Regions from separate parts of the Roseateles sp. GW821-FHT02E12 genome, predicted to be linked through region 1. Evidence: predicted binding sites of a transcription regulator. Region 1 holds the regulator's gene; the other holds the start of a gene.
What was found. Region 1 encodes NrdR, which represses ribonucleotide reductase genes. Its sites were predicted from a motif close to CACNANATNTNGTG; they were not measured.
Positions count from the first base shown of each region.

Region 2: a site for NrdR is predicted at 4,656-4,669, ahead of AC07V5_RS11490 (ribonucleoside-diphosphate reductase subunit alpha). Genes of this name have one in related genera too.

Region 1 covers NZ_JBWKVK010000004.1:418,053-425,447, forward strand. The annotation lists gene AC07V5_RS24690 (PilX N-terminal domain-containing pilus assembly protein) at 1-756, opposite strand, end outside; gene AC07V5_RS24695 (PilW family protein) at 756-1,493, opposite strand; gene AC07V5_RS24700 (pilus assembly FimT family protein) at 1,484-2,071, opposite strand; gene AC07V5_RS24705 (type IV pilin protein) at 2,074-2,550, opposite strand; gene AC07V5_RS24710 (GspH/FimT family pseudopilin) at 2,649-3,197, opposite strand; gene nrdR (transcriptional regulator NrdR) at 3,344-3,787, opposite strand; gene glyA (serine hydroxymethyltransferase) at 3,811-5,064, opposite strand; ZMP/ZTP riboswitch at 5,124-5,236, opposite strand; gene AC07V5_RS24725 (lytic transglycosylase domain-containing protein) at 5,245-6,090, opposite strand; gene ubiD (4-hydroxy-3-polyprenylbenzoate decarboxylase) at 6,311-7,395, shown strand, end outside.
Region 2 covers NZ_JBWKVK010000002.1:159,260-166,654, forward strand. The annotation lists gene ffh (signal recognition particle protein) at 1-92, opposite strand, end outside; gene AC07V5_RS11470 (cytochrome C assembly family protein) at 148-1,023, shown strand; gene AC07V5_RS11475 (PP0621 family protein) at 1,020-1,271, shown strand; gene AC07V5_RS11480 (sensor histidine kinase) at 1,274-2,962, shown strand; gene AC07V5_RS11485 (sigma-54-dependent transcriptional regulator) at 2,959-4,419, shown strand; gene AC07V5_RS11490 (ribonucleoside-diphosphate reductase subunit alpha) at 4,911-7,395, shown strand, end outside.

The DNA of each region.
Region 1 (7,395 bases):
CACTGGCGCAGGACGGCCAGACACGATCAAGAGTCCGTTGGACGCAGGGTCGGTGTTGTGCAAACCCAGGCCACCACTTCCCAAGGTCGTCAGGCTGCCCTTGACGATCAGCGGGCTGGACGGCGACGAAGGCACGGCGGCAATAAAGGCGATAGCCGCGTTTTGCGAAGAGGTTGCGACGGCCCTTTGGCTGCGCGCCTCCGAGCCGTTGGCACAGTTATCGACACTGCTGTCCGTGCAGCCCTGAGATGTCACCATGAAACTGCCGTAGTGCGTGTTCGGACTCTCGCTGCCCAAGGCGATTCCTACGCTGGGCACGAGATTTCCAGCCACGGTTGTCGTTGGTTGACTGGACCGGCCGCCCGGTGCGGGGCAACGGCAAACCAAGGCTGTGCTCGTGCGGACGCAGTCGACTGCGACAGCAGTCGGTACTGAACTTTTGCTTTGGGTGTCGCGGTCTGCCGGCGAAACTGAAAGATATTTATCAACGAAGCGCGTTCCGCCGCTACTCACCGGTGCGCAATTGGCGTTGATACCCGAGCCATTGAGCATGGCCACAGTCCATTCAATGCCGCCTTCGGCCATCTCCTGAGCCATGCTGGCACGGTAATAGCTGCTGGATATCCGCTGTTCAAACATCAGGCTGCGGTTGGCATACGCTGCCAACAAAGCCATGACCAGGAAAAGGACCATGACCACCACGAGCGTGGCCGCCCCTGCCTGCGTCTGCCGACCGGCTGTATTGAATGAGCGCATCACGGGCAAACCCCGCTGATATCGTCGGCACGGATTTTTTCCTTGACTTGCAAGGTGCGCTTGACGCTGCTATCAGACTTGGCATGCGCCGTGATGGTGAAGTCCACCCACCGCACTGTCATCGTTGGGCAAGCAACACCGACTGGGCAAGAGCACAGATCATCAAGCGGAATCTGCTGGCTATAGATGACAGGAATAAAGGCGTCAATCTCTACCGCGTCCGGATCCGTGATTGGCTGCCAGTTGGGTTGGCCGTTCACCGAGCCGAGTTGAAGAGATAGCGTCTTGTTGCTCAGCTTGATGCCGAACTGTTCATTGTTGGCCAATACGTTGGTGTCATTCACCGTACTCGAGCCGGCGGCCGGTTTTGCATACCGATAAAACAAGTCATGCCCGCCTTGCGACTGCGTCACTGCGGTATACGGACTGACAATTGCAGCCTTCGCCGAGACTGAGCCCGCATTGTGCTCTGGTTCCCAAACGCCGTTGGCCGGCAGCCCTCGGTAACCCGCACGGCGCAGATCCTGCTGAAGCAAATCGGCCGCGACACGCAGATCCTGCTGCATTTGCACTTCGAGCATCAGCCGGCGGTGTTCCGTGATTTGCCGGGTTGCGACCAGGGCTGCCCCGGCTGTGACGATCAACCCCACGGTGATGCCTACCATCAACTCGATCAAACCCAGGCCACGCTCGGCGTGGCGCGAGGGTGCACGGCTTGGTTTGAGTTTCATACGCATGTGACGTACCCGCTCATGTCACCGTTTGGCGAACATATCTTGACCCGGCCTGCAGTGTTGACCTCCACACGCAAGGCATACCCTCGCCGCTGACCGACCACGTCGACACGAAATCCCACAACGTCAATGGTCGACTGCTCGCGGGAAAACTTGATTTGATTGTCATAGGGAGCAACAAACGTCCCTGACGAAGCGAATCTGACATGCTGCAAAGGCAATTGGAACAAGCGCAACAATTTGGAGGGTCCAGCAGGGCATATATTACTTGGCGCATTGAAGCATTTGCATTGATTCCAAGCGCTTTCCGTGACTACGGCCGCGCAGCTCATAGTCGGATTGGGTTCGGTGTCAAATTGCACAATGAGCCTGGAATTGATCGAATTCGTCTCAGCCTTGGCATAAGCCAAAATACCCGCGACTTCATCCGTTGCGGCAATCACCCGCCGCTTTTCCAACAGATCAGCCATCGAAGGCGCGGCAATCGCCATCAGGATGGAAAGTACGGCCACCCCGATCAGAATCTCAACCAGGGTGAGCCCGGGCATGCGAGCGGCGAATGCATGAAAACTCTTTTTCATGGTTATTTTGGCCAGCAAATGTCCTTGGTGTCGCGATCCGTACCCGAATTGTCTGGGTCACCGATGGCCGAATAGGTGACTACGGCGCCCTCCAATTTCACGGTCAAGCTCTTGCAGGCAATATCGCCGGCCTGCTTGCCGCCAGACACCGGCGTCGCCGTGGCGTTATAGCCGATATCAAAGCTCGGGGTCGTGCCAACCCCTGTCAGAGTCACCTGGTAGTGCGGCGTGATATTGGAAATGTCAAGGTTGTTCAGATCAACCAACGAGGATGCGTAGTTGCTGGCGTTGCTGCGATAGCGCTCCTGGGCCTGCATCACTGTCGTCAGCGCAGCGATGGCGTCGGCTCGCCGACCGCGCTGCATTTGCGACGTGTAGGCCGGATAAGCGATCGAGGCAAGAATGCCGGCAATAGCGAGCGCAACCATCAACTCGATCAGACTGAAGCCATTGCTTCTGGGGCAGGGAAGCGTACGCATGGCGCGATTTTCGGTAGTCGCCGTTGGCGGCCTGTAACGGCAGTACCGCTCGTCCGCCAAGTTGCGCCGCCGGTCGGCAACCACCACGAATGAGGGGCTTATGCGCACTTGGGCATGTTGGCCACTTTGGTGCCAACGTAGCAACTGCGTACCCGACCCGTGATGGCGACAACCTGCCGGATCGCAGAGCCGCTACTCAGACGCAGCTCGATGCTGCCTGTCTGTGTCACCAGACCTTGGCGATGCTGGAACGCCATCGTCTCGGCATTGCTGCTGATCTGCACCGGCTGGCTGGATGGCAGCCATTCGGCCTTGATGACGTGGCTCCCCTGCTTTGTGCAGACGGCCTTGCCATCCGCGCAGTCGCAGTCGTTCTTGGCACCGGTGTGCAGGACGTAGCAGGCGCCAGCACCCTTGCCGCTGACGCGGAAGTAGACCGAGTCGCCGAGGCGGGCGGCCTCGCTGCGGGCGAAGCGCAGGTCGGTGGCCAGGGCATCCGATCTGACACGCAGCTTTTGCTCCTGGTGCAGCTTGCCCATGGCGGGCACGGCTTGGCTGATCAGAGCAGCACAGATGCCGACGCTGGCGCAGAGCTCCACGAGGGTGAAACCGCGGCTGGTGCGGCGGGTGTTGACGGTGCGGTTCATGCGGCTTCCCTCGATTCGTTATTTGATGTAACGAACTTTAGGAAGCGGGGCTCAACGCGTCTTTCCCCCGTAAGGCGGAACGAAGGGGGAGAGGGTGGGGGCGCATCCCCCGCGACTCCCTCTTAAGGGGGATAGGGAAACCACGGTCAGATCTCGCGGATCAGCTGGCGGAACTCGTCAACGTCCTCAAAGCTGCGATAGACCGACGCGAAGCGGACGTAGGCCACCTTGTCGATGCGCTTGAGTTCGCGCATGACCAGCTCGCCCAGGCGCGTGGACGCGATCTCGCGGGCGCCGCTGGCAAGCAGCTTTTCCTCGATGCGGTTGATGGCCGCGTCGATCTGCTCAACGCTGACCGGCCGCTTGCGCAATGCCAACTGCATGGATGCGCGCAGCTTGGAGGCGTCGAAGTCGGCGCGCCGCCCATCCTTCTTGACGACCGAGGGCATGGCGATGTCAGCCCGCTCATAGGTCGTGAAGCGCTTGTCGCAGGACAGGCAGCGGCGCCGCCGGCGGACGACGTCGCCCTCGTCCGACTCCCGGGTCTCGGAGACCTGGGTTTCGGTGTGAGAGCAGAACGGGCAGCGCACGGCGTCCGGGGCTCAGCCGCCGATCAACCGCGATACACCGGGAAGGCTGCAGTCAGCGCAGCAACCTTCTCGCGCACGGCGGCCAGGTTGGCCTCGTCGTGCGGCTTGTCCAGCACGTCGGCGATCAGGTGAGCCGTGGCGCGCACCTGCTCCTCCTTGAAACCACGCGTCGTCATGGCCGGCGTGCCGAGGCGGACGCCGCTGGTGACCATGGGCTTCTGCGGGTCGTTGGGGATGCCGTTCTTGTTGCAGGTCATGTGGGCCGCGCCCAGGATGGCCTCGGCTTCCTTGCCCGTCAGGTTCTTGGGGCGCAGGTCCACCAGCATGACGTGGCTTTCCGTGCCGCCGGAGACGATGCGCAGGCCGCGCTCGATCAGCGTGTCGGCCAGCACCTTGGCGTTCTTAACAACCTGTTCCTGGTAGGCCTTGAACTCGGGCGTCAGCGCTTCCTTGAAGGCCACGGCCTTGCCGGCGATGACGTGCATCAGCGGGCCGCCCTGGATGCCGGGGAAGATGGCCGAGTTGATCTTCTTGGCGATCGCCTCGTCGTTCGTCAGGATGATGCCGCCGCGCGGGCCGCGCAGGCTCTTGTGCGTGGTGGACGTGACGACGTCGGCATGCGGCAGCGGGTTCGGGTAGACGCCCGCGGCGATCAGGCCGGCGTAGTGGGCCATGTCGACCATGAAGTAGGCGCCGATCTCCTTGGCGATCTTGCCGAAGCGCTCGAAGTCGATGCGCAGCGAGTAGGCCGACGCGCCGGCAATGATGAGCTTGGGCTTCTTCTCGCGGGCCAGGGCTTCCATCGCGTCGTAGTCGATGGCTTCGTTCTCGTCCAGGCCGTAGCTGATGACGTTGAACCACTTGCCGCTCATGTTCAGCGCCATGCCGTGGGTCAGGTGACCGCCTTCGGCCAGGCTCATGCCCATGATGGTGTCGCCGGGCTGCAGCAGCGCGAAGAACACGCCCTGGTTGGCTTGCGAGCCGGAGTTGGGCTGCACGTTGGCGAACTCGGCGCCGAAGAGCTGCTTCACACGGTCGATGGCGAGTTGCTCGGCCACGTCGACGTATTCGCAGCCACCGTAGTAGCGCTTGCCGGGGTAACCCTCGGCGTACTTGTTCGTCAGCTGGCTGCCCTGGGCTTCCATGACGGCAGGCGACGTGTAGTTCTCGCTGGCGATCAGCTCGATGTGGTCTTCCTGGCGGCGCGTCTCGTTCTGGACAGCGGTCCAGAGCTCGGGGTCGACCAGGGCGAGGGTGGAGGTATTGCGGTCAAACATGGCAGATGTTTCCGAAGTTCAGGCGGTAAATCCAAGGCGCTCACGGCTGGCGTGATGTCCAAGGCTGCCCAGGCGAACGGCTGATAGCGGCTGTGACAACCGCCTCACGCTCCCCGGTGGTGGCCCACCTCAGGTCAGCTTGTGACCCTGATCGCCAGTCGCGTGAACGGCCAGTGTAGTTCAGCGCAGCAGGGCCACTTGAGCAGATTCGCCCGTGGGCGCCGACGCTGCTTCGCGCAGGGGGCGCACGGTGACATTCGCGGGCACCGAGCGGCCGGCCGCGACAGACTTCAGCAGGTCGTGCTCGGCCAGCACGCGCGCCGTGTAGCCGGTGTCCTCGGCCAGGTTGGCGCCGCCGACGTAGAAGCGCAGGCCGTCCTCGAGGCTGCCGGCACGCTGGATGCATTCCTTCAGCACTTGCACACCGACCCGCAGGTTCGTCACCGGGTCGAAGGCCGCCAACGTGCCACCGAAGGCCTCGTATTTGTCGTCGTGCACGCGAGTCATGACCTGCATCAGGCCCTGGGCGCCCACGGAACTCTGCGCGAAGGGGTTGAAGCGGGATTCAATGGCCATGATGGCCAGGATGAGCGTCGGCTCGACCTTGGCCCGCTGCCCAACTGCCCAGGCCTCTTGCACGAGGCGGCTAATGGGCTCGGGCGCCACGCTGTAGCGGCGTGCCAGCCAGTGGGCCACGGCAGCTTGCTGGCGGCTCAGTTCGCGCGGGTCGGTGGCGGTGGCCCGGGCGATGGCATCCGGCTCGGCAGACGTCAGCAGCGTGTTGCCCTCGGCCTCGGCACGCGCCTCGTGGCGTGCATTCAGCCAGCCCAGCGTGGCCGACTCCAGCTTCTCGCGCAGGCCTGCCTGGCTCGTGAACACCAGCAGCACCGACACCACGGCCAGCCCGACGAGGGCCAGCGTGTTGTGGCTGACCACGAGCAGGCCGTTGCCGATGTCCTTGACGAACAGCGACGCCGAATCCCGCGTGTGGCGAGCCAGGCTGAACAGGTCTTGACGTGTCGTCATGCGACTCCTTGTGTCGCGGTCCGCCTCAGGCTGCCTCAGGTAGAGAGGCTGTCTGGGTGGGGCGACGGTGATAATTTCCCGGTCGATTGCTCTGGCCTGTGGCATCTGTGTGCCCGGTGGACCCGGCCGGTTGGGTTCAGTAAAAACCCGAAGCGACGAATTTTACGGGTCGAAGATAACCCGTCAAGGCTGTTTGGCCTCTTCAATACTACTTTTGGTTATGAAATACAGCGACCTGAGGGACTTCATCGCCGGCCTGGAAGGGCTCGGGGAGCTCAAGCGCGTGCGTGAAAAAGTCTCGCCCGTGCTGGAGATGACGGCCCTCAGCGACCGTGTGCTGCGCGCCGGCGGACCCGCCCTTTTGTTCGAGGCGCCGACCGGGCATTCCACCCCCGCCTTGACCAATCTTTTCGGGACAACGCGTCGCGTCGCACTCGGCATGGGCGCTGAGTCTCTGGCCGATTTGCGCGATGTCGGCCGGGTGCTCGCCAGCCTCAAGGAGCCCGACCCGCCCAAGGGCCTGAAGGACGCCGGCAAGCTGCTGCAGATGGCCAAGGCGCTGTGGGACATGAAGCCCAGCGTGCAGCGCAAGGCGCCCTGCCAGGAAGAGGTGTTCGAGGGCAGCGACGTCGACCTCGGCCGTCTGCCCATCCAGACCTGCTGGCCCGACGACGCAGCCCCCCTGATCACGTGGGGTCTGGTTATCACCCGGGGGCCGGCACGCACCCGCCAGAACCTCGGCATCTACCGCCAGCAGCTGATCGGCCCGCGCCAGGTCATCATGCGCTGGCTGGCGCACCGCGGTGGTGCACTGGACTTCCGCGACCACGCACTGGCCCACCCGGGTGAGCCTTTCCCGATCGCCGTCGCGCTGGGTGCCGACCCCGCCACCATCCTCGGTGCCGTCACGCCCGTGCCGGATTCGCTGTCGGAATACCAGTTCGCCGGCCTGCTGCGCGGCTCCCGCACTGAGCTGGTCAACACCGGCGTGGGCACCGGCCAGCCGCTGCAGGCGCCGGCATCCGCCGAAATCGTGCTGGAAGGCCACATCCCGCCCGCTGCTGCCGGCTACACGGGGTTCAGCGAACGCGGCGTGCCGCTGAAAGAGAAGGGCGGCTACCTGCACGCGCTCGAAGGCCCGTTCGGCGACCACACCGGCTATTACAACGAGCAGGACTGGTTCCCCGTCTTCGAGATCAGCCGCCAGACCCAGCGCAAGAACCCCATCTATCACTCCACCTACACCGGCAAGCCGCCCGACGAGCCCGCCATCCTGGGCGTCGCGCTCAACGAAGTCTTCGTGCC
Region 2 (7,395 bases), on a different contig from region 1:
AACATGTCCTGCACGTTGCTCTCGGTGATGCGGGCCTGGCCGCGCATCGTCTTCACGAGGCGACTCAGGCGGTCGGTGAGGTTGGAAGCCATTGTTGGGGAGGGTGGAACCGGCAGAACGCGCGACACCCAAAAGTACACTGCAGCCATGAGTTTATCGCCCGCTCCCCTGGGAGACGCCGCCGTGACCGGAGCCGTCGCGCCTGGCCTGGCTCTGGCCATCGCCAGCGGCCTGGCATTGCTGGGCTATGTCTGGGTCGGGCTGCTGCGCGCCCGCGCCACGGAAGGCGACGCGATCGTGGGCCGCTCGGCGCGCTCGGTGCCGCCCATGGCGCTGGCCTGGACGGCGCAGTTCGCCGCCCTTTTCATCGACATCAGCGGCTACGGCCTGGCCATACCAGGCGCGCGCTTCGGTTTTGCGCCGGCACTGTCGATGACGACCTGGCTGGTGCTGACTGTCTATCTGATCGAGAGCCGCTTCCTGCCGCTGCACAGCGTGCGACGCGTACTGGCCTGGCTGGCCGCGGCAGCCGTGCTGCTGGCCTGGGGCTTCCCCGGCGAAAGCCGGCCGCTGGCGGCGTCGCCCTGGGCGCCGCTGCATTGGGTGCTGGGGCTGGCGTCGTACGGCCTCTTCGGCGTCGCCGTGCTGCACGCGGCGCTGATGAACCGCGCCGAGACACGGCTGCGCCAGAAGCAGGCCACGTCCGGTGGCCTGCCGTTGCTGCAGCTGGAGCGGCTGACCTTCCAGTTCGTGGCCGCCGGCGTCGGCGTGCTGTCGCTGGCCATCTTTTTGGGCTGGTGGTTCACGCCGACCTGGCGCTGGGACCACAAGAACCTGCTGGCCGTGTTGGGCTGGCTGGTGCTGACGGGCCTGCTCGTGGGCCGGCGCATCTACGGCTGGCGCGGCCGGCGCGCGACGCGTTGGCTCTATGCTGGCGCGGCCCTGCTGCTGCTGTCCTATGCCGGCTCGCGCTTTGTGCTGGAGGTCATCCTGCAGCGGGCGGCCAACGGAGGCGGCGCATGAAGTATTTGCTGTTGCTGTTGCTGCTGGGCGGGCTGTTCTTCGTGCTGGGGTTCCGGCGCGCCAAGCCGCGTGAGCCCGAGTTGCGCACGCCGGCGGCACCCGCGCCACAGCCGCAGCCCCAAGCCATGCTGCGCTGCGCCGAGTGCGACATGCACCTGCCGGCGGACGAAGCGCTGCCGGGCAAGGGCGGCGTGTTCTGCAGCGCGGCGCATCGGACCAGTTTCGAAGCCCGGCAGGGCCAGGCTTGAGCGTGAGCGGCCCGGGCGGTCCGAGCGGCGAGGGCAGATGGTTCGTCGAGTCCCCGCCGGCCGAGCCGGTGGAGAGCAGCGCCAGCTTCGAGCGCCTGTACCGCGCCTTCCTTGCCGCGCGCGCAGCGCTAGGGCTCGCCTTGATCGCGGCCCAGTTGATCGCCGCTGGCCTGTCGACGCCGCCAGCACGCTCCACGCTGGGCTTGAGTGCGTCCTACGCCGTTGCCGCGGTGGCGCTGTGGCTGCTGCCCCAGCTGCGCCGCGGCGCGTCGGCGCGCAGCCTGGCGCGCATCAGCAGCCCGCACTGGTGGAGCGCCATCGGCGTGGACCTGATCCTGTTCGGCGTGCTGCATGCGTTGGACCCGAGCGGCGTGAACTACGGCGCCCTCTTCGTCATGCCGGTGCTGATGGCCGCCGTGCTGAACCCGCGTCTGCTGGCGCTGGCGACAGCGGCGATGGCCACACTGGGCCTGCTCGGCGCGGCGGCGTGGTCGCTGCTGTCGGGCGTGGACGTGGGACTGAAGACGACGCAGGCCGGGCTGGTGGGCGGCGGCCTGTTCGCCGTCAGCCTGCTGGCCGGCGAGCTGAGTGCGCGCCTGGCTCGCGAGGAAAAGGCCGCGCGCGGCAGCCTGGCGCTGGCGCGCCAGCAGGAACTGCTGAACCGCCTCGTCATCGACGAAATGCAGGAGGGGGTTCTCGTCGTCGACCGGCGTGGCCGCGTGCGGGCGATGAACCCGGCCTCGCGTGTCCTGCTGGGCGCAGCCAGTGGCGAGTTGAGTTGGCAGCTGCGCGGCCGGGCCGACTGGCAGCCCCTGGTGCTGGCGCTGGAGAGTGCTTATGCCGGCGGTGTGGGCGGCCTGGGGGCGGAGGTTGATGTGGCGCTGCCGCTGGCCAGCGGCGCCAGCCGGAGCCTGCGCCTGCGCCTGCGCTTCACACGCCAGCGCGAGGGCAGCGAGGAGCTGTGCGTGCTGTTCGTCGAGGACAACCGCGAGCTGCTGGCACGCACCCGCCAGGAGAAGCTGGCCGCGATGGGCCGGGTGTCGGCCGGCATCGCACACGAGATCCGCAACCCGTTGGCGGCCATCGCCCAGGCCAATGCGCTGCTGGCCGAGGATGTGAGCGGCACGCGCGCCGAGCAGCTGACGAGGATGGTGGCGTCCAACGTGCAGCGGCTCAAGCGCCTCGTCGACGACGTGAGCGAACTGGCACCCGGCGTGCAGCCCGACACCCAGGCGCTGGATGTCAGCGCGCTGGTGCAGGAGACCTGCGAGGACTGGGCTCAGGTCAACGGCGTCGCGCCTGGCGACCAGAGCCGCTTCCAGCTGCGGATCGCCGCGCCGGGGCTGGTGGGCCTTTTCGACGCCGAGCATCTGCGCCGTGTGCTCGTCAACCTGCTGGACAACGCGCATCGGCACGCCGACGCTGGCGCCGGCGCCATCCGCGTCGTGCTGGAGCAGCACGGTGACGCGCTGGACCTGGTGGTGCGCAGCGCGGGCGCGCCGGTGCCGCCCGAGATCGAGCGTCATCTGTTCGAGCCTTTCTTCTCGACGCGCAGCCGAGGTTCGGGCCTGGGCCTCTATATTTGCCGTGAGCTGTGCGAGCGTCACGGCGCCAGCATCGACTACCGCCGCTCGCCCGACGCGGCGGCCAACGACTTCAGCGTTCGACTGCGCACACACGAATCCGCATGACTACTGCCACGCCCCCGCGCCTGCTGGTCGTCGACGACGAGCCCGATCTGCGCACGCTCTACGAGCTGACGCTGCTGCGCGAGGGCTATGAGATCGACAGCGCCGGCTCGGTCGCCGAGGCGCTGGAGCATCTGCAGGCCGGCAGCTACAGCGCCGTCATCACCGACATGAGGTTGCCCGATGGCTCGGGCCTGTCCTTGCTGCGCTGGCTCGAGCAGGCCGGCCGGCCCGAGAAGGCCATCGTCATCACGGCTTTCGGCTCGGCCGAGAACGCCGTCGAGGCGCTGAAGGCGGGCGCTTTCGATTACCTCACCAAGCCGGTGGACCTGCGCCAGTTCCGCCTCGTGGTCGGCTCAGCGCTGGGGCGCCAGCCAGCGGCGCGGCTGCCCGAGCCGGCGCCAGTCACCGAAGCCGAGGACACGGTGGCGCCTGCGACGGCGCTGCGCCTCGTTGGTGAGTCGCCGGCCATACGCGCGGTGCGTTCGCTGATCGACAAGGTCGCTCGCAGCATGGCGCCGGTGCTGGTGCAGGGCGAGTCCGGCACTGGCAAGGAACTGGTTGCGCGCGCCATCCACGACCACGGTACACGCGCCGAGGCGCGTTTCGTCGCGGTCAATTGCGGCGCCATCCCCGAGAACCTGCTGGAGGCCGAGTTCTTCGGCTACCGCAAGGGCGCCTTCACCGGCGCCAACGAAGACCGCGAGGGCTTCTTCCAGGCGGCCGACGGCGGCACCCTGTTCCTGGACGAGATCGGCGACCTGCCGCTGGCCATGCAGAGCAAGCTGCTGCGGGTCATCCAGGAGCGCTCGGTGCGGCCGGTGGGCGCCACGGCCGAGACGCCGGTCAATGTGCGCATCCTCAGCGCGACACACAAGGACCTGGGCACTGAAGTGGCCGGTGGGCGCTTCCGCCAGGATCTGTTCTACCGCCTCAACGTCATCCAGATCCGCGTGCCGCCGCTGCGCGAGCGGCTGGAGGATCTGGGCCTGATCAGCACGCGCGTGCTGGTGCGCATCGCGCAGGACGCCGGCGTGTCGCCTGCGCCGCGGCTGACGCAGCGAGCCTTGCAGACCCTGTCGCGCTATGCCTTCCCAGGCAATGTGCGGGAGCTGGAGAACCTGCTGCACCGCGCGCTGGCCCTGGCCGGCGGCGAGTGGATAGACGCCGACGACCTCGGCCTGCCGGACGCGCTGCTGGACGAGGGCCGCAGCGAGTCGCAGTTTGCCGCGCTGGACACGCCGCTGGCGGCCGAGCCGGTGGCTGAAGGGCTGTCGCTGCCGGAGCAGTTGCCCAGCGACTTGGCGCGTTATCTCGACGAGGTCGAGCGCGCCATCCTGCTGCGGGCGCTGGAGCTGCACCGCTTCAACCGCACGGCGGCGGCGGCCAGCCTCGGCCTGTCGTTGCGCCAGATCCGCTATCGCATGGCGCGGTTGGCGATCTCGGTCGGTGACAGCTGAACGAAAAGCCGTCTCGGGATTTGCCCTGCTTGAATCTGTGGCCAGGCGCAGGCCCGTTGGCACGGACGCAGCATTGGCGCGGCTTTGCAGGCCGCTTCGGCCCGCCAGCCCAGTGCTGATGCGGCTCTTGATCAGCGAGGCCCGATCTGATCGGGCAAAGGCGCCGGTGAGGGCATTTTTCAGTGAAACGGCGTCCAGGGTTTGACACTAGGGGTAGTGCTTGAGGTGGGCGGGGGCCATAGATATAGTGTCCCTTCGTGATATCCTGCTAACCCAGTCGACCCCATGACCATCCCCTCGGATTCGCTGTTTGCTGTGGCTTGGCCACAGCAGCAAGGCGCCCGAGGACCAAGCCGGAATGCCGGCCTGGCAATGGACCGGCAAGGACGAAATACCCCCACTGAAGCAACGCACGATGCGCTGGCTCGGGCCCAGATTTCCCGGGTTGTTGCTGCGCATTTGCCCGTCATTTCTCGATAAAGGATCCCCTCATGCTGCATGAAGCCGCCACGGGCCAGGCTGCCCCCGCCGCCTCGCTGTCTCCGCTCTCACCGGCATCCCCGGTCGCGTTTGGGTCCGACGCCACCGCCCCGAGCGCCCCCACGCTGACGACTTACCAGGCCTACCAGATCATTCGCCGCAATGGCGCCGTGGTCTCGTTCGAGCCGAGCAAGATCGCCGTGGCGCTGATGAAGGCCTTCCTGGCCGTGCACGGCACGACGGGTGCGGCCTCGGCCAGCGTGCGCGAGACGGTGGAGCAGCTGACCCAGAACGTCGTGCGCGCCCTGCTGCGCTCGCGTCCGAGCGGCGGCACCTTCCATATTGAAGATGTGCAGGACCAGGTCGAGCTGGGCCTGATGCGCAGCAGCAACCACGAGGTTGCCCGCGCCTACGTGCTGTACCGCGAGCGCCGCACGCAAGAACGCGCCGCGCAGGGCGAGGCCACGCGTGCAGCCGAACCGGCGGTGATGGTGGTGGACCGCGGCGAGCGCCGCCCGCTGGACCTGAGCGCGCTCAAGGGTCTGATCACCTCGGCCTGCGAGAACCTTGGCGCCGATGTGAAGCCCGACCCCGTGCTGGCCGAGACCCAGCGCAATCTGTACGACGGCGTCGCCATCGACGAGGTTTACAAGGCCGCCATCCTGGCCGCGCGCACGCTGATCGAGAAGGACCCGGGCTACAGCCGTGCCACCGCTCGCCTGCTGCTGCACACGATCCGCCGCGAGATCCTGGGCGGTGAAGTGCTGCAGGGCGAGATGACGCAGCGCTATGCCGAGTACTTCCCTGGCTATATCAAGAAGGGCATCAAGGCCGAGCTGCTGGACGAGAAGCTGGGCCAGTACGACCTGGCCAAGCTCGGCGCCGCACTGAAGGCCGAGCGCGACCTGCAGTTCGACTACCTCGGCCTGCAAACGCTGTACGACCGCTACTTCCTGCATATTGAGGAGCAGCGCATCGAGATGCCGCAGGCCTTCTTCATGCGCGTTGCCATGGGCCTGGCCCTGGGCGAGATCGACCGCGAAGCCCGTGCCATCGAGTTCTATGAAGTGCTGTCGAGCTTCGACTTCATGTCCAGCACGCCGACGCTGTTCAACGCCGGCACGCGCCGCTCGCAGCTGTCGAGCTGCTACCTGACCACCGTCAGCGACGACCTCGACGGCATCTACGAGGCGCTGAAGGAAAACGCACTGCTGAGCAAGTTCGCTGGTGGCCTGGGCAACGACTGGACCCCGGTGCGCGCACTCGGCTCGCACATCAAGGGCACCAACGGCAAGTCGCAAGGTGTCGTGCCTTTCCTGAAGGTCGTCAACGACACGGCCGTGGCCGTGAACCAGGGCGGCAAGCGCAAGGGCGCGGTCTGCGCGTACCTGGAAACCTGGCATCTGGACATCGAAGAGTTCCTGGACCTGCGCAAGAACACCGGCGACGACCGTCGCCGCACGCACGACATGAACACGGCGAACTGGATTCCCGACCTGTTCATGCGCCGCGTGCTCGAAGGCGGCGACTGGACGCTGTTCAGCCCGTCCACCTGCCCGGACCTGCACGACCTGTTCGGCAAGCCCTTCGAAGTGGCCTACACGGCCTATGAAGCCAAGGCCGACCGCGGCGAGATCAAGCTCTTCAAGCGCATGCCCGCCAAGGACCTGTGGCGCAAGATGCTGTCGATGCTGTTCGAGACGGGCCACCCCTGGATCACGTTCAAGGACGCGTGCAACGTGCGCAGCCCGCAGCAGCACGTCGGCGTCGTGCACTCCAGCAACCTGTGCACCGAGATCACGCTGAACACCAACGACAGCGAGATCGCCGTCTGCAACCTCGGTTCGGTCAACTTGGCACAGCACATCAAGGATGGTGCCATCGACCAGGTCAAGCTGAAGAAGACGACGCGCACGGCGATGCGCATGCTCGACAACGTCATCGACATCAACTACTACGCCGTCAAGAAGGCCCGCGACTCCAACCTGCGCCACCGTCCGGTCGGCTTGGGCATCATGGGCTTCCAGGACGCGCTGTACCAACTGCGCACGCCTTACGCCAGCCAAGCGGCCGTCGACTTCGCTGACCGCTCGATGGAAGCCGTCTGCTATCACGCCTACTGGGCCTCGACCGAGCTGGCTGAGGAGCGCGGCCGCTATTCGTCCTACAAGGGCTCGCTGTGGGACCGCGGCATCCTGCCGATCGACTCGCTCGACCTGCTGGCCGATGCCCGTGGCGGCTACGTCGACGTCGACCGCTCGACGTCGATGGACTGGGACGCACTGCGTGCTCGCATCACCACCTACGGCATGCGCAACAGCAACTGCGTCGCCATCGCGCCGACGGCCACCATCTCCAACATCATTGGTGTGGACGCCTCCATCGAGCCTTGCTTCGGCAACCTGTCGGTCAAGTCCAACCTGTCCGGCGAGTTCACCGTCATCAACGAATCGCTGGTGCGTGACCTGAAGGCGCTGGGCCTGTGGGACGACGTGA